DNA from 3 places in the Bacillus cereus group sp. N8 genome. Region 3 is predicted to be linked to each of the others. Evidence: predicted binding sites of a transcription regulator. Region 3 holds the regulator's gene; each other region holds the start of a gene.

Region 1 (7,630 bases), on a different contig from region 3:
GTTTTACAGTTAGATTTTGAAAAGATAATCCAAGCGCAATCATCCCAATTCCTGTTATAACCCAACCAATAATAATGGCTCCAGCGCCAGCACCTTTTGCCATATCACTTGCTAAATTAAATGCTCCACCACCGATCATAGAACCAACTACAAGAGCCGTTAAAGTAAACAATCCTAATTTCTTATCTTCACCCATTCCACTCACCTCTCTTTAATTGCAATAACAATACTAACGCAATAGTGAATGATAGTGCCTAAAGGAGGGGAAAGAAGAAAGGAAAATCCCCTTTCTTCTCTACTCCATGTTTCCTAAAGTAGCTGCCATAACAGCTTTAATTGTATGCATTCTATTTTCAGCCTGATCAAATACTTTTGAATGTTTACTGCGGAATACTTCGTCAGTTACCTCCATTTCTTTCAACCCATACTTTTCATAAACTTCCTCACCATACATCGTTTCAACATCATGGAATGCAGGTAAACAATGTAAGAAAATCATATTTTCATTTCCTGTTTCTTTAATCATTTTCATATTTACTTGATAAGGTTTCAATAACTCGACACGTTCAGCAAATTTTTCTTCTTCCCCCATAGATACCCATACATCTGTATAGATTACATCCGCACCCTCAACAGCTTCTTTAACATTACTTGTTACCATTACCCGTTCGTTATATTTTTTTGCTAAATCAATTACTTCCTGTTTTGGCCATAAAGATTCCGGTGTACAAATACGTACATCCATTCCAACGATCGCTCCACCAACTAGTAAGCTATTAGCGACATTATTTCGTCCATCTCCAACGTAAACGAGCTTCACATTTTTTAATTTCCCTACATGTTCTCTAATTGTTAATAAATCTGCAAGTGTTTGTGTTGGATGCCACATATCTGTTAATCCATTCCAAACCGGCACACCAGAATTTTGTGCTAAAGATTCTACAGTTTCATGATTAAATCCACGAAACTCAATTCCGTCAAACATGCGTCCTAACACTTTTGCTGTATCTTCTACAGATTCTTTCTTCCCAAGCTGAATATCACCTTTCCCTAAATATTCAGGGTTTGCACCTAAATCTGTACATGCTACTGTAAATGCACATCGTGTACGAGTTGAAGTTTTTTCAAATAAGAGCGCTACATTTTTTCCTTCTAAATAACGATGTGGGATACCATTTTTCTTTTTCTCTTTTAATTCTGCTGCTAAATCTAGAAAATATAATAATTCTTCTTGTGTAAAATCTTTTTCAGCTAGAAAACTTCTTCCTTTTACATTAGGTCTAGTCATTAACATAATTCATCCCTGCTTTCTCCGTTATTTATACTAAATATCTTTACGAACAATCGGCATACTCATGCAACGTGGACCTCCACGACCACGAGATAATTCCGAACTTAGCACCTCAATAACTTCTATACCATGTTCCCGTAATAAAGCATTGGATACATAGTTGCGATCATATGTAACAACTACTCCCGGCGCAATCGCTAATGTATTCGAGCCATCATTCCATTGTTCACGAGCAGAAGCAATTACATCTCCTCCTCCACAAGGGATAAGAACTAATTCACTTAAGCCTAATACCTCTTTTAATGCTTCCATTAAAGAAGTACGATGTGTAATTTTAAGAGTTTCTTCATCTGAGCCTTTTTCTAAAATATAAATATTCATATTTCCTTTCGGTCCTTGAATGGCCGGATGAATTGTAAATTTGTCATAATCGACCATTGTAAATACTGTATCTAAATGCATAAATGCTCGGCATTTTGGAATTTCTATTGCTAACACTTTCTTAATTTTATTTTGTCGACTAAAGAGATTTTTAGCTAAACGTTCAATTGCTTTAGCTGAAGTGCGGGCAGATACTCCAATTGCAATTGTTTCCTCATTTAAAATTAGCTCGTCGCCACCTTCAATTGGAAACTTATAATCACGATCTAGCCAAATTGGCACATTGTGATTTGCAAATCTTGGATGATATTTAATGATGTACTCCATGAATAATGATTCACGTCTACGCGCCGGTTCTCTCATCTTATTTATCGTTAAGCCATCACTCATGGCAGCTGCTGGATCACGAGTAAAATATAAATTAGGCATTGGGTCTAAGTAAAATGGATAGTGATCTTCCATTAACTCATATAAATGTGTTTTCTTACTTGTTTCAATTTCGTTTTTCCGTACACCACCCATAATTTTTTGAATTAATTCTTCATTTGAAAAGGAAAGTAAATATTCTTTTAAAGTTTGATGTGCAACATTTACGTCAGCCTGTCCTTCTTGTAAAATACGATCAACAAATTCTTCTCGAAGTTTTTTATCTACTAACGCCTCAGCAGCTAGTTTTTCTAAATAAAGAACTTCAACACCCCGATTGCGTAATGTTTGTGCAAAATAATCATGCTCTTTTTGAATAATTGGTAAGTATGGAATATCGTCAAATAATAATTGCTGTAAATAATCTGGCGTTAAGTTTTCCACTTCTTTACCAGGTCGTTTTAATAAAACCGTTTGTAATTCCCCAATCTCTGAAGTAACATGTATCGGATGCTTCATTTGTTGTACCTCCTTTTAAATATGTTTGATGTCTTACAAGTACATAATAAATGCTACACGCTTTTATCTTTGTGAAAGCATCCACATTATCATTGTGAAATATTAAACAAGTTATTTTTTTAAAATCATATAAATTTGTATTTTTATAACACTTCATCCCGCTTTTTCAATAAAAAAATACATATATTACGCATATATGTTGAATATTTAACTTCCGTATTTAAACAAAAATCCTGTTTTTAATTTTTATTAAAAACAGGATTTTGCATCTAAATAATTAAATTTAACCTTTCTTCTAAAATCTCCCTATCTGATTTCGACTGAGAAATTATAAGGCATGTATCATTTCCACATATACATCCTATTTTTTCTTTCCAATCTAACTCATCAAACAGAACACCAATAACATGTGCATTACCGGGTAATGTTTTAATAACCATTAATTGATCTACACAATCAATTTTTACAACAACCTCTCGTAATTTTTTCTTTAACTTTATATCAGTTTGTAAATGCTCTTCTGAGAAAAATTTATATATCATTAATCCTTCTTGAGAAGGTACCTTCGTTAAGTTTAACTCACGAATATCTCGAGAAACTGTAGCTTGTGTTACTAATACATCTTTTTTTGCTAACAATTCTACTAATCTTTCTTGCTTATCTATTTCATACTCCTTTACAAATTGTTTAATTAATCGTTGTCTTTTTTCTTTTTTCATAAAAGACACCCCTTTTAATATTATAGCTCGCTATAATTTTCATCCGAAAGGGACAGAAAAGAATGTTGCGGAAACGTTCATAGTTTATACTTTTTAACTGTAGATATTAAATCTAGCTAAAAAAAGAGAAGAACAGCATTCTGTTCTTCTCTTTTACATCGAAAACTGTTCAATCGTTTGTTTTAAATCGGCTTCTTGCTTCTCTAAATCTTTTAATAATTGATCGATTACCACCATATTTTTGGACTGTTGTAGCGTCACACGCGCCACTTCTTGTGAACCAGCTGACGTTTCCTCTGCAATTGCTGCTACAGCCTTTGTTTGTGATCCTGTTTGATGAATTTGATTCACTTGTTCATTCATATAACTACTAGTTTGCTTCGTAGCATCGGCTACTTCCATAATACTTGATGACATTTCTTGTAAAATTAATTCAGTAGCTTTCCTTGCAGCTTCTTCCAACTTCTGAAGTGGTTTAATTAAAAAAATTGCTGCTCCATATGCTAAAATTCCAGACCATACTACACCTAATAACATAAAGATAATATTATAAACAGTTAGACTTACATAAATTTGAAAATAATCATACATAACGTAAATAAAAAATATGCTTGTTGAATATGTAATGAAAGCTAAAACTGTCGTAAATAGCATAAGCTGTATACGTAAACCATAGGAAAATGTTTTCCTTTCTTTTTCCATCTCTTCTTTCCCCCTTATTTTAAGCAATATAAGTAATACCTATATATTGTTATCCATATTTTCGCTATAGAAAGATATAAAAATTTTAAAAATCATAATTTCCTTGAATATCAAATCTCGCCAAAAAAATAAAGGATTCTGACAATTTGTGACTAATAACAGAAATAAGGGGCAACATTTGTAAATATATTTTTGACTGGGGGTTTTGTATGATTCAAGTTCGAAATCTAGTAAAATCATTTGGTTCACTTGATGTTTTAAAAGGAATCGATTTAGAAGTAAAAGAAAAAGAAGTTGTTGTTTTAATCGGTGCCAGTGGTTCCGGCAAAAGTACATTACTTCGCTGTCTGAACTTTTTAGAAATGTACGATGAAGGTGAAATTCATTTACAAGGTGAACGAATTGATCCAAAGCATTCAAATTTAAACAAAGTCCGTGAAAATGTCGGTATGGTTTTTCAGCACTTTAACCTCTTTCCTCATATGACCTCACTAGAAAACATCATAGAAGCACCTATTCACGTAAAAAAATTGGAGACAGCAGACGCGAAGGATGTTGGTAATCAACTCCTACAAAAAGTCGGCCTACAAGATAAGGCGGATGTAACTCCTCACCTACTGTCAGGTGGTCAAAAACAACGCGTTGCGATTGCACGAGCTCTTGCTATGAATCCTAAAATTATGCTATTTGATGAACCTACCTCAGCCTTAGACCCTGAACTCGTTGGAGAAGTATTGCAAGTTATGAAAGAACTTGCTGAAGAAGGAATGACAATGGTTATTGTTACTCATGAAATGAATTTCGCAAGAGATGTAGCTGATCGCGTCATCTTTATGGATGACGGGAAAATTGTAGAGGATGCTCCACCAGCGCAATTCTTTTCAGCTCCATCACATGAACGAGCAAAACAATTTTTACGTAACGTTTTATAATGTGACTTCTATTTCAAACGTAAAGAAATACATTCATACGGTGCACAACTAATTGTCCAAATAAAATATCTCGATAACATACTTAAAACCATCCGTATGATCAATATATAGGAGGGGTTTTATGAAAAGAAAACTATTAACTATTGTTGCGAGTATTACACTATGTACATCCTTCATACTAGGAGCCTGTAGTAAGGAAAGTTCGACTACTTCATCAAATGGTGAAAAGGAATTTCGTTATGCGATGAGTGGATTATACAAACCTTTTAACTATAAAGAAAATGACGGAAAACTTGCCGGATTTGATGTAGAAATAGGTGAGGCGCTCGCGAAAAAGATGGGAATGAAACCCGCTCCTATTACAAATCCGTGGGAAACGCTAATTCAAGGTCTACAATCAAAAAAATATGATGCGATATTAGGAAGTATGGCCATTACAGAAGAACGATTAAAAGCTGTTAGTTTCTCAGACCCATATTATCGCTCTGGTGCCCAGATTTTCGTAGCTAAAAAGAATACATCTATCTCTTCTCCAGAAGATTTGAAAGGAAAGAAAATTGGTGTTGTAAAAGCTAGTACCTTTAAAACTCTTGTTGCAAAACATACAGATCAAATTACAGAATACGATAGTGATATTACCGCTCTTATGGACTTAGAGCCTGGGCGTGTTGACGCAGTAATCACTGATCAAATGGTTGGTCTTCGAATGATTAAAGAAGGTAAATCAAATATAAAAGAAGCTGGAAAACCATTAAATCTTGATGAAATGGGAATTGCTATTCGCAAAGATGATAAAGAAATGGTTGAGAAAGTAAATAAAGCTTTAAATGAAATCATTAAAGATGGTACGTACGAAAAGATTAGTAAAAAATGGTTTGGTCGTAATATTCTTGGAGAAGAGGCAAAAACGAAGTAAGTTAACTATTCAAAGATTCCATAAATCATGCCCCACTTTTTATGTGGGGTATTTCATTCCCTACTAAAATCTATACACTATGAGGTGAAACGCATGTTTGAAATTTTTATCTCTACCTACCCCACACTTTTAAAAGCTACTATTATCACATTACAATTAACATTAACTTCCCTAGTACTCGGCTCATTAATTGGATTACTATTCGCTTTTTTTCGAATCTCTAACAATAAAGTTCTAAATAGTATCGCTCATGTCTACATCGCCATTATTCGTGGTACACCTTTAATTGTTCAAATCGCAATTCTCTATTTTGGTATTACATCTGTTGTTGTGTTCACCCCTTTTTGGGCAGGAGCAATTGCTTTAGCAATTCATAACGGTGCATATATTACCGAAATTTTCCGTGGATCCATTCAATCCGTTGACCGTGGACAATTAGAAGCTGCTCGCTCTTTAGGCATGCCTTACCCTTTGGCGATGCGCCGAATTATATTACCACAAGCATTTCGTCTATCTCTTCCTCCTCTAGGTAATCAATTTATTATTGGATTGAAAGATTCCTCACTTGTTGCTTACGTAGGACTGTCCGAATTATGGGGATCGGGTTTATCAATTGCCGCAAGTAACTTCCAACAATTAGATACATATGTAATCGTTGGTTTATATTATCTCGTACTCGTTCTCCTATTTACTTATTTTGTTAACCTTTTAGAAAAACGATTACAGCGCAAAGAGACAAACTCTATCCAAGTCCATACAAAGAATAAAAAAGAAGTTTCTTTATAAAAAAAAGCAAGCCTGAGATGGCTTGCTTTTTCACTGCAAAATATATCAACTTTTACTGATTTACTTTTTTAATACTCTCTTTTTCCTCTATATGTTCCTCACGATATGAAATATTATGAGGATCTAGGCCATTTCCTAAAGAACCATAGAAATGCTCCCTATGCGGATCAACTAATTCACTTCCGTGATAATACACACGTGGTGTATTCCAAAGCGCTGCCAATGCTTTCGTCATCGGCATTTCGTGATAGCGTTCTGGCCACATTTCTTTAATTTTATCTTTTACTAATGGATAGTATTTAGAACTCATAGCAGGAAACAGATGATGTTCTGTATGGTATGAGAAATTGAAATGTAAAACGTCTACCCAACGCGGCACTGTTACTGATAAACAGTTTGCTAAAGGATCATTTACTGGAACAATTGGATTTAAGCGGTGATTTGTTGCGATATATGCCATTACAATGAAGTTAGCAATTAACAACGGAATCACATATGCAAATAACCATTTTGCAGGTCCCATAATAAACAATAAACTAATCCAAACTGTCCAGGGCAAAAGAAGTTGCAGCCATACAGATTTTTGATTGGATGACTTAAATTCCTTTATAAAATGAAAGAACATTCGAGTCGAATGTAACGTAAATTGAATTGTTAGTGATAGGAAACTAAAGAATGAACGTACATGAAGAGGCATGCGATATACCCAACTCAAAAACTTACTCTTTTTAAGTTTCTCAAGTGTTGGCCATGCATCTGGATCATTCTCTTCATGCTGTGTGTGAACATGATGCGTTGCATTATGCCACTTTCTCCAAAGTTTTGGACCAGTTGATAATGGCATAAATGCTATCGCACCTAAAAAATCACGAAGCCATGCCTTTCTTACAACTGTTCCATGTAAAATTTCATGTCCTAAAAATCCAAGTGAAGCAAAACATAATCCAAGAACAATTGCAATTCCTAGATTTGCCCACACATTCAATTCAAATACACCGATCGTTATTAAACCAGCCAA
Region 2 (7,630 bases), on a different contig from region 3:
CTGGTAACTCTTCACAAATGAGTGATGGTGCAGCATCTGTACTATTAATGGATCGTGAAAAAGCAGTGAGCGATGGCATGAAGCCACTTGCGAAATTCCGTTCATTTGCAGTAGCTGGCGTACCACCAGAAGTAATGGGAATCGGCCCAATCGCTGCAATTCCAAAAGCGTTAAAATTAGCTGGCTTAGAGCTATCTGATATCGGTCTATTCGAACTAAATGAAGCGTTCGCTTCTCAATCAATCCAAGTTATTCGTGAACTTGGTTTAGATGAGGAAAAAGTAAACGTAAACGGCGGTGCAATCGCACTTGGACATCCACTTGGCTGTACAGGAGCGAAACTAACACTATCTCTTATTCACGAAATGAAACGCCGCAATGAGCAATTCGGTATCGTAACAATGTGTATCGGCGGCGGAATGGGAGCAGCGGGAGTGTTTGAATTACTATAAAAAAAGTGGAAGCGGCTTGCTCAGAATGTGAGGGGGATGGAGCTTCAGACGTAGAGGCGCTCTTTGCCTCGTAGGAAGAAGCGAAGCCACCGAACATTCTAGCCGCTGGAACTGGATTGAAAAAAAGTGCAGGTGGCTTGCTCAGAACAAGAGGGCGTTGGAAGCCCTGACGAAGAGGCGCTTTTTGCCTCACAGGAAGGGATGAAACGACCGACTGTTCTAGCCACCGGAACTGGATTAGATAAAAAGTGGAAGCGGCTCGCTCAGAACGAGAAAACGCTAAAGCAAAGAATGGAAGCAACAAAGGTTTATAAAAAATAAATGGGAGAGCCAGCTTCTTTCAAAAAGAAAGAAGCGGCTTATGAAAATATAAAGGAGGAAATTTTCATGGAAAAAACAGTAGGAAGTGCGGTTAAAGGCGGTAGCTTTTTAGTAGATGAGATTACGATTGATCAAGTGTTTACGCCAGAAGATTTTTCATCTGAGCATAAAATGATTGCAAAAACGACAGAGGACTTTATCGTAAATGAAGTTCTTCCGGAGCTTGAATATTTAGAGCAACACGAGTTTGATCGTTCTGTTCGTCTTTTAAAAGAAGCTGGTGAACTTGGTTTACTAGGCGCTGACGTACCAGAAGAGTACGGCGGAATTGGCCTTGATAAAGTAAGCTCAGCGTTAATCGCAGAGAAATTCTCTCGCGCTGGTGGCTTTGCAATTACTCACGGTGCTCACGTAGGTATCGGATCGTTACCAATCGTATTATTCGGTAACGAAGAGCAAAAGAAAAAATATTTACCACTACTTGCAACTGGTGAAAAATTAGCTGCATACGCATTAACAGAGCCAGGTTCAGGATCTGATGCATTAGGCGCAAAAACAACTGCACGTTTAAATGCAGAAGGTACACATTACGTATTAAATGGTGAAAAACAATGGATTACAAACTCTGCATTTGCTGACGTATTTGTCGTATATGCAAAAATAGATGGTGAGCATTTCTCAGCATTTATCGTAGAGAAAGAGTATGCTGGCGTATCTACAAGCCCAGAAGAAAAGAAAATGGGTATTAAATGTTCATCAACTCGTACGTTAATTTTAGAAGATGCGTTAGTACCGAAAGAAAACTTACTTGGTGAAATCGGTAAAGGTCATATTATCGCGTTCAACATTTTAAATATCGGTCGTTATAAATTAGGTGTTGGTACAGTTGGGTCTGCGAAACGTGCAGTAGAAATTTCAGCACAATATGCAAACCAACGTCAACAGTTCAAACAACCAATCGCTCGCTTCCCATTAATTCAAGAGAAACTTGCGAATATGGCAGCAAAAACATATGCAGCTGAAAGCTCTGTATATCGTACAGTAGGTTTATTCGAAAGCCGCATGAGCACATTATCTGAAGAAGAAGTAAAAGACGGTAAAGCAGTAGCAGCTTCTATCGCTGAATATGCAATCGAGTGTTCTTTAAATAAAGTATTCGGTTCTGAAGTACTAGATTATACAGTAGATGAAGGTGTTCAAATTCACGGTGGTTACGGATTTATGGCAGAGTACGAGATTGAAAGAATGTACCGCGATTCTCGTATTAACCGTATTTTCGAAGGAACGAACGAAATTAACCGCCTAATCGTACCAGGTACGTTCTTACGTAAAGCGATGAAAGGTGAATTACCACTTCTTCAAAAAGCACAAAAATTACAAGAAGAGTTAATGATGATGATGCCAGAAGAAGTAGGCGATGAGCCATTAGCACTTCAAAAATATTTAGTAACTAACGCGAAGAAAATCGGCTTAATGGTAGCTGGATTAGCAGCTCAAAAATACGGTAAAGCACTAGATAAAGAGCAAGAAATTCTTGTGAATATCGCTGACATCGTAAGTAACCTATACGCAATGGAATCAGCTGTTCTTCGTACAGAAAAAGCAATTAAAACAACTGGTCTTGAAAAGAATAAACAAAAAGTGTTATACACTGAAGTATTCTGCCAAGAAGCATTCAACGAAATCGAAGCAGATGCGAAAGAAACACTTATCGCAGTTGAAAACGGCGACATGCTGCGCATGATGTTATCATCATTACGCAAATTAACACGCCACACGCCACTTAACGTAATTCCGAAGAAACGTGAAATCGCTGCGAAAATTTTAGAAGATGAGCGTTATACAGTTTAATACCTTTAAATAACAGTAGTCGTATAAACGACTACTGTTATTTTTTTGTGAAAAAATGTAATTTTCAGTGACAAAAACTAATGCCATTAGTATAATATAACTAATAGTATTAGTTTTCGTGAAAAGGGAGATGGGAATATGAGAATGATGCATGAAAAAACGGTATATCAATTGTCATTTTTGCCAAGAGTGTTTCCTGTGAATTGTTACTTTGTGGAGGAAGAAGATGGTTTAACTTTAATTGATGCTGCTTTGCCATATAGTGCAAAAGGAATCTTGCAGGCGGCTGAGAAAATAGGAAAACCAATTACGAATATTGTATTAACACATGCGCATGATGATCACATCGGTGCACTAGACGCATTAAAGGACGTGCTTCCTAATGTTCCAGTCTATATTTCTAAGCGAGACGCAAAACTGTTAGAAGGAGATACGACGTTACAAAAGGATGAACCGAATATACCGATAAAAGGCGGTGTACCTAAAAAGGTAAAAACGGTACCTGATGTTTTATTGGAAGATGGCGACCGAGTTGGATCGCTTCTTGCGATTATGACACCGGGACATACGCCAGGCTCCATGTCGTTTCTTGATGTACGAAATAAAGCTCTTATTGTCGGGGATGCCTTCCAAACAAGAGGAGGTATGGCTGTTTCAGGACAAATGAAATTTTGGTTTCCGTTTCCTGCGATGGCAACGTGGAGTAAAGAAGTCGCATTACAAAGTGCAGAGAAGCTAAGAGAATATGAGCCATCCTTGCTTGCGGCAGGGCATGGGAAAATGATAAATGATCCAGGCGCTATCATAGAGCTTGCCATTAAGGAAGCTAGGCGGAATATAGAAAGTAGAAAAGAGGGTTAATTTATGTCACCTAGAATTGGACTTACATTACCGAAAATTGTAGAAACAGCAGCAGAAATTGCGGATGCAAATGGAATACAAGAAGTAACAATAGCTTCATTAGCGCAAAGGTTAGGGATACGTTCGCCCTCTCTATATAATCATGTGAAAGGGTTACAAGATGTACGGAAAAATCTTGGTATTTACGGAATAGAACAGTTGCATAACAGATTGGAAGAAGCGGCCGAGGGTAAACGTATGGATGAAGCAATTCATGCTTTAGGAGAAGCGTATGTAGCATTCGTCCGCAAACATCCTGGATTGTATGAAGCAACCTTTTTACGAGATGAAGAATTAAGAAAAGCAGGTGACGGAATTGTAAAGCTTTGTCTTCAGGTTTTACAACAATACGGCTTAGAAGGAGAGAATGCACTTCATGCGACACGTGGATTCAGAAGTATTTGTCATGGGTTTGCGTCGATTGAACAGCAGGGTGGATTTGGTTTGCCGCTAGATTTGGATACAAGTTTATATTTATTACTAGAAACGTTTATTAAAGGATTACATGTAATGAGAGATTGAATAAGAGGAAACCTTAGAAGTGATTCTAAGGTTTTTTAGTGCATATAATCCTAAAAGAACAGAATACTAAATCTTGAATGAGCAAAGAAAGATAGGAGCATTCTATGCGAAATTGAACAGGGCTTGAAAATGAGAAAGAGCCTCTAATGATTTAGAGGCTCTTTCTTGCTAAATAATATTATTTAGCAGGTTTTAGAAATGTATATATTGCTAAGACAAAATTGAAAAACGTAAATACGAAAGGATCCTGGCTTGACTCAGAATCATAAGCTTCTTGGCTTTTTGTAAGAAAGTCGTGGATTTTCATAGTCATTGCTCCTTTGTTATGTAGAGTTTATAAAAGGGAGTTTTTAATTAAACTAACGCTTACTAATAAATCCTAAGAAAAACGTAGTGTTACGATTTTTATAGTTGTTAAGTGCTATAAATAGGAAACAAATGAGAAATAACATGTGTAAAGGTATAGAGGTTAATAGTGGTTTTAAAGCTAGTACATCAATTAGCAATTTTACATATAGGATTGCATAAACGATGAAGAAGATAACTTTAAACTTTCTTTGCATAGGCACACACCGTCTTAATATGGTGTATTTGTGAATTATAAAGTTAAGGGTACATTTTTAAAATTTGTATTTTTCTGTAATTATAACATTTTTTTGTCTGTATAAATAGATGTGGTTGATTTTATTATGAAAGGAATTTAAGAAAGCTTTTTAATGAATACGATTTAAAAAGAATCAAATAATAAATATTGAATGAACAAAGAAAGGTAGGAGTATTCTATGCAAAATTTAACAGAGCTTGAAGTAGAAAACTTACGTCATTTGATTGGTGGACACGCAACAATTATTAACAAGTTAGAACAGTATGCACAGGCATGTACAGATCCAGAGTTGAAACAAATGCTACAAAAGGATGCACAAGATGCACGAAATACGAAACAACAATTAATGACTTTCTTAGGATAGGAGGAAGCGAAAAATGAATGAAAAAGATATGGTAAATGATTATTTAGCAGGGCTAAATTCAAGTTTAACAAGTTATGCAAATTATATTTCTCAGTCTGATAATGAACAGTTACATCAAACGTTAATTCAAATTCGCAATCAAGATGAGATGCGTCAACGTAATATGTATGAATACGCAAAGCAAAAGAGTTATTACAAACCGGCAGCACCTGCTAATCCAATGATTGTACAGCAATTAAAAAGTCAATTAAGTGCGGAATAGTGTGATGAATGAAACGAGCGAATGGATTCGCTCGTTTTTTTTGTTTGGTATATGTCAATAAATACATAAGAAATATTTTTCCAGTTGTAACGAATATGACGAAAATTGAATATGACAATTCACAAAAAGGACAAAAGTTTGTTCAATGTTTCACAAAGTATCCATGGTTTCTATCGTGGGAATCTCTATAATTAGGAGTGTAAAGAACAAAAGAAATAGATTACATGATCGATTAGGAGAGATTGCTATGAATAGAAACACAAGAAAAATTGCAATTATCGGTACTGGATTAGTTGGATCAAGCTGCGCGTATTCCATTGTAAACCAAGGGATTTGCGAAGAGCTATTGTTAATTGATATAAATCATGAACGTGCAGTTGGAGAAGCGATGGATTTATCGCATTGCATTAACTTTACAAATACAAGAACAAAAGTATATGCAGGAAGCTATGAAGACTGCAAAGATATGGACATTGTAATTATTACAGCAGGGCCAGCGCCGAAGCCTGGACAAAGTCGTTTAGACACTTTAGGAGCAAGCGCTAAGATTATGGAGAGTGTTGTGAATGGCGTAATGGAAAGTGGATTTGATGGCATTTTCTTAATCGCATCGAACCCAGTTGACATTATTACATATCAAGTTTGGAAATTATCTGGTTTACCAAGAAATCGTGTACTTGGTACTGGTACATCACTAGATTCTTCTCGCTTAAGAACAATTTTATCTGAAATGTTACATGTAGATCCTCGTAGTATTCATGGGTATTCATTAGGGGAACATGGTGATTCTCAAATGGTTGCTTGGTCTCACGTAACTGTTGGTGGAAAGCCAATTCTGCAAATTTTAGAGGAACAAAAAGAACGATTTGGCGAGATAGATTTAGATGAAATTGTTGAAAAGACTGCAAAAGCTGGCTGGGAAATTTATAAGCGTAAAGGAACTACTTATTACGGAATCGGAAATTCCCTAGCTTATATTGCCCGCTCAATTTTCAATGATGATCACCGTGTTATCGCTGTTTCAGCTATTTTAGATGGCGAATATGGCGAATACGATATTTGTACAGGAGTACCAGCAATTATTACTAGAGACGGTGTAAGAGAAGTGGTAGAACTGAATTTATTAGAAGATGAAGAAAGCCGCTTTGCGAAATCAAACGATGTTTTACGCGATTATATGAAAACAATTGGCTACTAAATTATAGGAGAAGGTGAAACAAATGAAGGAATATATAATGTCTCGTGTGTTTAAAGCTTCTGCCGGAATCGCACAGGGTATTTTCGTATCTCTTGGAATTGGTTTACTGATCGAAAATATAGGAAGAATTGTTGATATCCCATTACTTATTACAATCGGAGTTGTTGCAAAATCACTTATGGCACCAGCAATTGGAGCCGGAATTGCTTTTATGCTTGGTGCAAACGGACTCGTAATTTTCTCAGCAATGGTGGCTGGAGCAATTGGAGCAGGTTCCATTTCAATTACTGAAGCTGGTCTCATCATTAAAACAGGTGAACCAATCGGTGCATTATTAACAGCGACTTTAGCAGTTTATATTGGTAAACGATTAAGCGGAAAGACTGCTTTAGATATGATGCTCGTTCCATTTGCAGCAATACTCGGTTCTGGTTTAGTCGGTATTTGGTTAGCTCAAAATATTAGCCCAGTTTTAAATGCAGTTGGAGCATTCATTAAAGATAGTTCAGCTGGTAGCCCGTTCGTCGCTTCTATCGTGATTGCTGTAGTTTGGGGATTATTACTTATCTCTCCAGCTTCATCAGCTGCTTTAGCGATAGCACTTAGCTTAGATGGTGTTGCAGGTGGTGCAGCACTTGCTGGATGTGTTGCTCAGTTTATCGGATTCTCTGTTATCTCAGCGAAAGAAAATAATTTAGGTGGCATATTAGCTCAGGCACTTTGTACTCCAAAAGTACAGTTGCCGAACATTACTAAAAATCCAATGATTCTCGTCCCAACTGTCGTCGCCAGTGCAATAGTGGGCCCAGTATCGGCATTGATTTTCCATCTAGAAGCAGGAAAAGAAATTGCAGGTCTTGGATTAAGTTCTCTTATCGCACCAATTAATTTAATTTCCAGCCAAGGATGGGAAGTTCTCCCAGCGATGATAATCACTTATATCATCATCCCAGTAGCTGTTTCTTATATACTTTACATTGCTCTTAAAAAAGCAGGTCGTATTCACTCAGGTGATATGACTGTACCGCAATCTTAATTTGAAAATCTCCTTGATATAGAGAAAAGCAGACTGAAGAAGCCACAGTCTGCTTTTTTGTTATGTTACATTTTATGATTTTGTTTTACTGGAACTCTTATTGGTTCTTTTGCTAACAAT
Region 3 (7,630 bases):
CTATCCTTAGGAAAACTCCTAAGGACTTTTTTATATATTTAAAACCTGTATAATAAAGAGCAGAGAACATTGTGAATAAAGTAGGTGAAGTCTGTGAGTAAATATGAAGTAATAACAAAATCTTCTGAGGAAACACAAAGATTATCAGAAAAACTAGGTGAACTTGTCGGGGCGCAAGATGTAATTATTTTAGAAGGAGATCTTGGAGCTGGAAAAACGACTTTTACAAAAGGACTAGCAAAGGGTCTTGGTGTGAAAAGAGTTGTAAATAGTCCTACCTTCAATATTATTAAAGAATATAAAGGAAGATTGCCGCTATATCATATGGACGTATATCGTTTAGCGGAAAGTGAAGAAGACTTAGGTTTTGATGAGTATTTCTACGGTGAAGGGATTACAGTAGTAGAATGGGCTCATTTAATAGAAGCATATTTACCGAATGAAAAGTTACAAATCAGTTTATTCCATGCTGGAGATGATACAAGGAAAATTGTACTCGAACCAATTGGAAATCGCTATATTAGATTATGTGAGGAGCTATTACAAGATGAAAGTACTAGCAATTGATACTTCAAATTACGTAATGGGTGTATCCCTTATTGAGGAAGGGAACGTGATCGGAGAAATCATTACAAATTTAACAAAAAACCATTCTGTACGACTTATGCCAGCTGTAGAGAAGCTTTTAAAAGAATGTGGTGTAAAACCGAAAGAATTGACTAAAATCGTTGTAGCAGCTGGACCTGGATCATATACAGGTGTTCGTATAGGTGTGACAGCTGCAAAAACATTAGCTTGGTCGCTTCAAATACCAATTGTAGGTGTATCAAGTCTAGAAGTAGTGGCAGCAAATGGTGCTAATTTTAAGGGATTAATCTCTCCTTTATTTGATGGTCGACGTGGTCAAATTTACACGGGGCTATATACCTATGAAGGGGAGCAATTAACTTCAATAGAAGAAGACCGAATTATGCTTATTGTTGACTGGTTGCAAATGTTAAAAGATAAAGAACAGCCTATTTTATTTATTGGTAACGATGTTAAATTGCATAAAGAAACAATTATAGAATACTTAGGTGATCAAGCTGTATTTGCTCCTTTCACTAAGAATAACCCAAGACCAAGTGAGCTAGCATTTTTAGGGTTACAAAAAGAAGAACAAGATGTGCATACGTTTGTACCTAGTTACCTGCGTTTAGCGGAAGCTGAAACAAACTGGTTAGAAAGTCAAAAGAAGTAGAGGTCTATAGAAAATGGATATGATATTTAGAAAGATGGCACTCGATGATATTGCTCAAATTGTAGCTATTGAAGAAGCATCTTTTTCAACTCCTTGGACTGCAGATGCCTTTCAACGTGAATTAGCGATGAATGAACATGCACATTATTTTGTGCTAGAAAAAGATGATCGCGTAATTGGTTATTGTGGATTGTGGATAATTATTGATGAATCACATATAACAAATATAGCTATTTTGCCAGAGTACCGAGGTCAAAAGTTAGGAGATGCCTTATTGAAAGAAGTTATTTCGGAGGCGAAAGACCTAGGAGTAAAAACGATGACACTTGAAGTACGCGTATCAAATGAAGTAGCAAAACAGTTATACAGAAAATACGGATTTCAAAATGGTGGGATTCGTAAACGATACTATGCAGACAATCAGGAAGATGGTCTCGTAATGTGGGTGAATATATAATGGAAAAAAACACGATTATACTTGGTATTGAAACAAGCTGTGATGAAACAGCAGTAGCAGTTGTTAAAAATGGAACGGAAATTATTGCGAATATCGTTGCATCACAAATTGAAAGTCATAAGCGTTTTGGCGGAGTCGTACCAGAGATTGCATCCCGTCACCATGTAGAAGAAATTACAGTTGTGCTAGAAGAAGCTTTAAAAGAAGCGAATATCACTTTTGAGGATATTGATGCAATTGCCGTAACAGAAGGACCTGGTTTGGTTGGAGCACTTTTAATAGGTGTAAATGCAGCGAAAGCTGTGGCTTTTGCGCATGATATCCCTCTAGTTGGTGTTCATCATATTGCTGGTCATATTTATGCAAACCGTTTAGTAAAAGAAGTACAATTCCCATTACTATCACTTGTTGTATCTGGTGGACATACGGAGCTTGTTTATATGAAAGAACACGGTTCATTTGAAGTGATCGGTGAAACACGAGATGATGCAGCAGGGGAAGCATATGATAAAGTAGCTCGTACGTTATCTATGCCATATCCAGGTGGTCCTCATATTGATCGCCTTGCGCATGAAGGAAAGCCGACAATTGATTTGCCTCGTGCATGGCTAGAGCCGGATTCGTATGATTTTAGCTTTAGTGGATTGAAATCGGCAGTTATCAACACTGTGCATAACGCAAAACAACGTGGTATAGAAATTGCACCGGAAGATTTAGCAGCAAGTTTCCAAGAAAGTGTAATCGACGTACTTGTAACGAAAGCGTCTCGTGCGGCGGATGCATATAACGTAAAGCAAGTGCTCCTTGCTGGCGGCGTAGCTGCTAATAAAGGGCTTCGTGCACGTCTAGAAGAAGAGTTTGCACGAAAAGAAGATATAGAGTTAATTATCCCGCCGTTATCTTTATGCACAGACAATGCAGCGATGATTGCAGCTGCAGGGACCATTGCATACGAACAAGGAAAACGTGCGACATTAGCTTTAAATGCAAACCCAGGATTAGATATTGAAGCATAGTTATACACAAAATTAACCACAGCCTGTGGACAAAACCCATATTATCTGTTGATAATGTGGGTTTTGTTGTGTATATGAAATGTTGATAACTTTTTCAGTGATTGTGGATAATGTGGAAAAGTTATTTTGGGGTTTATTTTATAAAGGTGGATATGTGTATAAACTTGTGGATAAAGTGGATGAAGTCTGACCTTTAAATGTATTCTTTTTTGGGAAATAAAAAACAAGAAGATATCCTTAAAAAACATTTTGAAATATGCTCTAATTATAGGTGTCGCTAACAATGTCAAACTTTGTCGGTAAATTGATATCTTGTGTCGAATCGTTGATTTGTTTAAAAAATCATTTAGACAATATGACGTTGATTCCAACTAGAAGATAAAAAGGATGTCGCATAGTCAAAAATCCCGACTTATGAGACATCCTCTTTATCAATACTTTTATAAATGCAATTCTTCCCATTCTGCCATACAAGCTTCAAGTTGCTCTTGTAGTGTTTGCTTTTTCATTGTAATTTCACTAGCCTTTTCATAATCTGCATATATTTCTGGTAAGCAAAGCTGATCTTCTAATGTAGCAATTTCTTCTTCAAATTCTATGATGTTTTGTTCTAGCTCCTCAATTTTCCGAGTGCGTTGACGCTCTAACTGTTTACGCTCTTTTTCTTCGAGATAATTTAATTTTTCTTGAGCTACAGTTTTTTGAACAGGTGCCTGATTTTCTTGCTGTTCTTGTTGTTCAAATTCTGCACGTTCAATCATTTCATTTTTCTTTTCAACGTAGTAATCGTAATCGCCTAAATATTCTTGTGCACCTTCTGTTGATAACTCAATAACGGTCGTCGTTACACGATTAATAAAGTAGCGGTCATGTGATACGAATAGAAGTGTTCCTGGGTAATCAATTAAAGCATTCTCCAAAATTTCTTTACTATTTAAATCAAGATGGTTCGTTGGCTCATCGAGAATTAATAAATTCGATTTTTGCATCATAAGTTTTGCGAGAGCTAATCGAGCTTTTTGTCCACCACTAAGAGAAGATACTGGCTTTAATACATCATCTCCTGTGAATAAGAAGTTACCTAGTATCGTGCGAATTTCTTTTTCAGGCTGCAATGGATATTCATCCCATAATTCATTTAAAACTCGCTTAGAAGATGTTAAGTTAGCTTGTTCTTGATCATAATAGCCAACAGATACATTGGATCCGAAAGAAACATCACCATTTAGTAGAGGTAACTTATTCACAAGTGATTTTAACAATGTGGATTTCCCGATTCCGTTCGGTCCAACTAAAGCAACACTATCCCCGCGAGTTAAGCGCATTGTTACATGTTCAATAATCGGATCCTCATCATAGCCGATAGTTGCATCCTTTACTTGTAAAACATCATTTCCGCTTTGTTTTTCAATATCGAAGTGGAAGGATGCTGACTTAGAATCACCTAATGGTCTTGTTAATAATTCCATTCGGTCTAATTGTTTACGACGGCTTTGCGCACGTTTTGTCGTAGATGCACGAGCTATATTTTTTTGAACGAAGTCCTCAAGCTTAGCAATTTCATCTTGTTGCTTTTCATAACGTTTCATTTCTTGCTCGTATAGCGCTGATTTTAAATCTAAATATTTACTGTAGTTACCAACAAATCGTCTGCTTTCTTTATTCGAAATTTCATATACTTGTGTAACGAGTTTATCTAAGAAATAACGGTCATGGGAAACGATTAGTATTGCGCCAGGATAGCCTTGTAAATATTGTTCAAGCCAAGTCAATGTTTCAATGTCCAAATGGTTTGTAGGCTCGTCTAAAATAAGTAAGTCTGGTTTAGTTAATAATAATTTACCAAGAGCTAATCGTGTTTTTTGCCCACCACTTAATGTGGAAATTGTCGTCTGGTGCATCTCAACTGGGAAGCCAAGACCACTTAAAATCGAACGGATATCCGCTTCGTACTGATAGCCACCTTGATCTTTATAATCTAATTGTAATTGGTCATAGTCAGCTAATAATTTCTCGTATATAGCCGCATTTGAAAAGTTTTCTTCTTTGCCCATCTCTTGCTCTAGCCTTCGAAGTTTTGTCTCCATTTGCTGTAAGTGTGTAAAGACGGTTAACATTTCATCCCAAATTGTTAAAGACGTTTCTAATCCGGTATTTTGAGCTAAATACCCCATTGAGACATCTTTCGGTTTTATAATTTCACCACCATCATGAGATAACTCACCAGCTATTATTTTTAATAATGTAGATTTTCCGGCTCCATTTCGTCCGACTAATGCGATACGATCTTTCGTTTGTACTTCCAATTTTATGTTTGCAAGAATCGTTTCTGCACCGTATAATTTCGAAAGCGCGTTTACTTGTAATAAAATCAATGTTTTCACCTCAAATAATTTCTTAACTTTGCCATGTTTATATTTCTCAATCATACTAAAAATAGTGTATAGTTTAAAATAAAGAGAGAATACTTCTTCTCTTTATTATACAAGGAAATTCATGAGTGCTAAACTTCTGTATTTGATTCAAGTATATGAATAAAGATAGGAAGAGAGGAGAGGTTATATGGATCAGCAAAAAATTCCACAGGCCACTGCCAAACGTTTGCCTCTATACTATCGATTTATCCAAAACTTATCTCTTTCTGGTAAGCAACGTGTTTCATCAGCCGAATTGAGTGAAGCGGTAAAAGTTGACTCCGCAACTATTCGAAGAGATTTTTCATATTTTGGAGCGTTAGGGAAAAAAGGATATGGATATAACGTAAATTATTTATTATCATTTTTCCGTGAAACACTCGACCAAGATGATATAACACGTGTAGCACTTATTGGAGTAGGTAATTTAGGGACCGCTTTCTTACATTATAATTTCACGAAAAACAATAATACAAAAATTGAAATGGCGTTTGACGTTAGTGAAGAGAAAGTTGGAACAGAAATCGGAGGCATTCCTGTATATCATTTGGATGAACTAGAAGAACGTTTATCAACTGATATACAAGTGGCAATATTAACAGTACCCGCTACAGTAGCACAATCTGTGGCAGATAGATTGGCAGAAACGAACGTGCATGGTATTTTAAATTTCACACCAGCACGCTTAAATGTGTCAGAGAATATAAGGATTCATCATATTGATTTAGCTGTAGAGTTACAAACACTTGTTTACTTTTTGAAGAATTATCCACAATAAAACGCAGAGGAAGCGACCTCTGCGTTTTATTATTGTTTTTTCTTTGTGAATTTAACTAAGATAAGGCGAAGTGCCAAATTAAAATCAATTGTTGCCATAACTGCAAATAGTATTGTCCACATATTCCAGATTGTATCTGTTACGTTTGTAATGGCGAAACGTGTAAAGATACATCCAAGAAGAAAGTACAATGCAGCCATGAACAATGGTGAGTTTCTCATACTAAAAATCCTCCGATAAAGCCTTGCATTTTTTCAGCTTCTTTAATCATTTCTTGAATTTGTTCATTGCTTACTAAAACTTGAGCAACTGCAACTAATGTATTCATTGCAACATGGGCTGCAATAGGGACGATAATACGCTTCGTTTTTACATATAAAAAGGCGAATACGAGCCCCATAGAAGTGTATACCAATAAGTGAGTAAAATCAAAATGAATCGCCGCGAATACAAGTGAACTAATGATAGCAGCAATAAAGAAGTTAAACTTCTTATAAAGTGTACCGAATAAAATTTTTCTAAATACGATTTCTTCCAAAATAGGTCCTATTATAGATATGACGATAAGGAACCAAGGTGTCGTTCTTGCGATGTCCATAAGTCTTTCTGTATTTTCAGAGCCAGGTGTAATCCCTAATAACCGCATTTCGATCATACCGGCAATACTTTGTGAAAATAGTGCTAAGAAAAATCCGATGAAAATCCATCCAACTGTAGCTGGAACAGTAGAGCGCATTTTATCTAAATGCCTGTCGCGAATGTCTGTTCTGAGTAACCAAAGTACAACGCATAATGCAATGAAAAAGCTAATGATAGCCCAATGACCAGTTATGAGCTGAATCTTTTCCTCTCTAGTAAATCCCCTATTATCGTATAGTCCAGTTTTCAGGAGAAGCGGTAACCCGGCAATGCCTGATAGCTGCATTAAAATGTATGTAACGATAACCCACCAATATTGTTTCTTCAAATGGTTTAACCATCCTTTCTAACTCTAGTGTATGAGATAAAGTAGGATAACATGTAAATATGCTACCTATCATATAAACTTTCATTCAAATTATGATTCTTTTGTAAATCTTTATTTGAAATTAAAATAGAAGACAGGAAAAAGTTGTGTGTTTAGCGAAAACAACTTAGGGTGTCTTTCATATTGTAACATACAAGAAGTGGGAACAACGATTCATATGGTAAAGGCAGTAGAAGAAGTAATGCTATATAGGAAAGTGTATAAAGTAATTTGCGAAAAAATTATGATTTTTTTACTTGCAAAAGAAATTGAGATTATTTATTATTAGAAGTGTGTTAGCACTCGTGTGACTTGAGTGCTAATAAATAAAATTTACATAACAAAATGAGGAGGTTATTGTTCATGCTAAAGCCATTAGGTGATCGCGTTGTAATTGAACTTGTTCAAGCAGAAGAAAAAACAGCAAGTGGTATTGTATTACCAGACACTGCAAAAGAAAAACCACAAGAGGGTAAAGTTATTGCAGTAGGTACAGGCCGAGTGCTTGAAAATGGTGAGCGTGTTGCTTTAGAGGTAGCAGCAGGTGATCTTATCATCTTCTCAAAATATGCAGGTACTGAAGTGAAATACGAAGGTACAGACTACTTGATTTTACGTGAAAGTGACATTTTAGCAATTATCGGTTAATTATATACATTTTAAAAATCCAAGGGGGTCAATTATTATGGCAAAAGATATTAAATTTAGTGAAGAAGCAC

Evidence for each region. The regulator Rex, encoded in region 3, represses fermentation and respiration genes when NADH is low (regulators of the CRP and FNR family bind a similar motif). The targets are predictions, from matches to a motif close to TTGTGAAATATTTCACAA.
Region 1: the regulator Rex is predicted to act here: its motif matches at 2,650-2,667, upstream of arcA (arginine deiminase).
Region 2: the regulator Rex is predicted to act here: its motif matches at 5,415-5,432, upstream of JDS80_RS20610 (L-lactate dehydrogenase).

What each region holds. Positions count from the first base shown of each region.
Region 1 covers NZ_JAEHBK010000007.1:140,848-148,477, forward strand. Annotated here, with positions in the region: gene arcD (arginine-ornithine antiporter) at 1-196, opposite strand, end outside; gene argF (ornithine carbamoyltransferase) at 296-1,294, opposite strand; gene arcA (arginine deiminase) at 1,325-2,557, opposite strand; gene argR (arginine repressor) at 2,827-3,276, opposite strand; gene JDS80_RS13505 (hypothetical protein) at 3,430-3,978, opposite strand; gene JDS80_RS13510 (amino acid ABC transporter ATP-binding protein) at 4,188-4,910, shown strand; gene JDS80_RS13515 (ABC transporter substrate-binding protein) at 5,032-5,826, shown strand; gene JDS80_RS13520 (amino acid ABC transporter permease) at 5,920-6,612, shown strand; gene desB (Delta(10) desaturase DesB) at 6,665-7,630, opposite strand, start outside.
Region 2 covers NZ_JAEHBK010000016.1:7,831-15,460, forward strand. Annotated here, with positions in the region: gene JDS80_RS20575 (acetyl-CoA C-acetyltransferase) at 1-452, shown strand, start outside; gene JDS80_RS20580 (hypothetical protein) at 579-773, shown strand; gene JDS80_RS20585 (acyl-CoA dehydrogenase family protein) at 840-2,624, shown strand; gene JDS80_RS20590 (MBL fold metallo-hydrolase) at 2,763-3,485, shown strand; gene JDS80_RS20595 (TetR/AcrR family transcriptional regulator) at 3,489-4,046, shown strand; gene JDS80_RS20600 (hypothetical protein) at 4,829-5,014, shown strand; gene JDS80_RS20605 (spore coat protein) at 5,028-5,276, shown strand; gene JDS80_RS20610 (L-lactate dehydrogenase) at 5,524-6,474, shown strand; gene JDS80_RS20615 (PTS sugar transporter subunit IIC) at 6,497-7,510, shown strand; gene JDS80_RS20620 (phosphatase PAP2 family protein) at 7,576-7,630, opposite strand, start outside.
Region 3 covers NZ_JAEHBK010000057.1:154-7,783, forward strand. Annotated here, with positions in the region: gene tsaE (tRNA (adenosine(37)-N6)-threonylcarbamoyltransferase complex ATPase subunit type 1 TsaE) at 94-567, shown strand; gene tsaB (tRNA (adenosine(37)-N6)-threonylcarbamoyltransferase complex dimerization subunit type 1 TsaB) at 548-1,240, shown strand; gene rimI (ribosomal protein S18-alanine N-acetyltransferase) at 1,254-1,697, shown strand; gene tsaD (tRNA (adenosine(37)-N6)-threonylcarbamoyltransferase complex transferase subunit TsaD) at 1,697-2,713, shown strand; gene JDS80_RS28980 (ABC-F family ATP-binding cassette domain-containing protein) at 3,154-5,088, opposite strand; gene JDS80_RS28985 (redox-sensing transcriptional repressor Rex) at 5,276-5,905, shown strand; gene JDS80_RS28990 (YdiK family protein) at 5,935-6,126, opposite strand; gene JDS80_RS28995 (CPBP family intramembrane glutamic endopeptidase) at 6,123-6,872, opposite strand; gene JDS80_RS29000 (hypothetical protein) at 7,021-7,200, shown strand; gene groES (co-chaperone GroES) at 7,275-7,559, shown strand; gene groL (chaperonin GroEL) at 7,597-7,630, shown strand, end outside.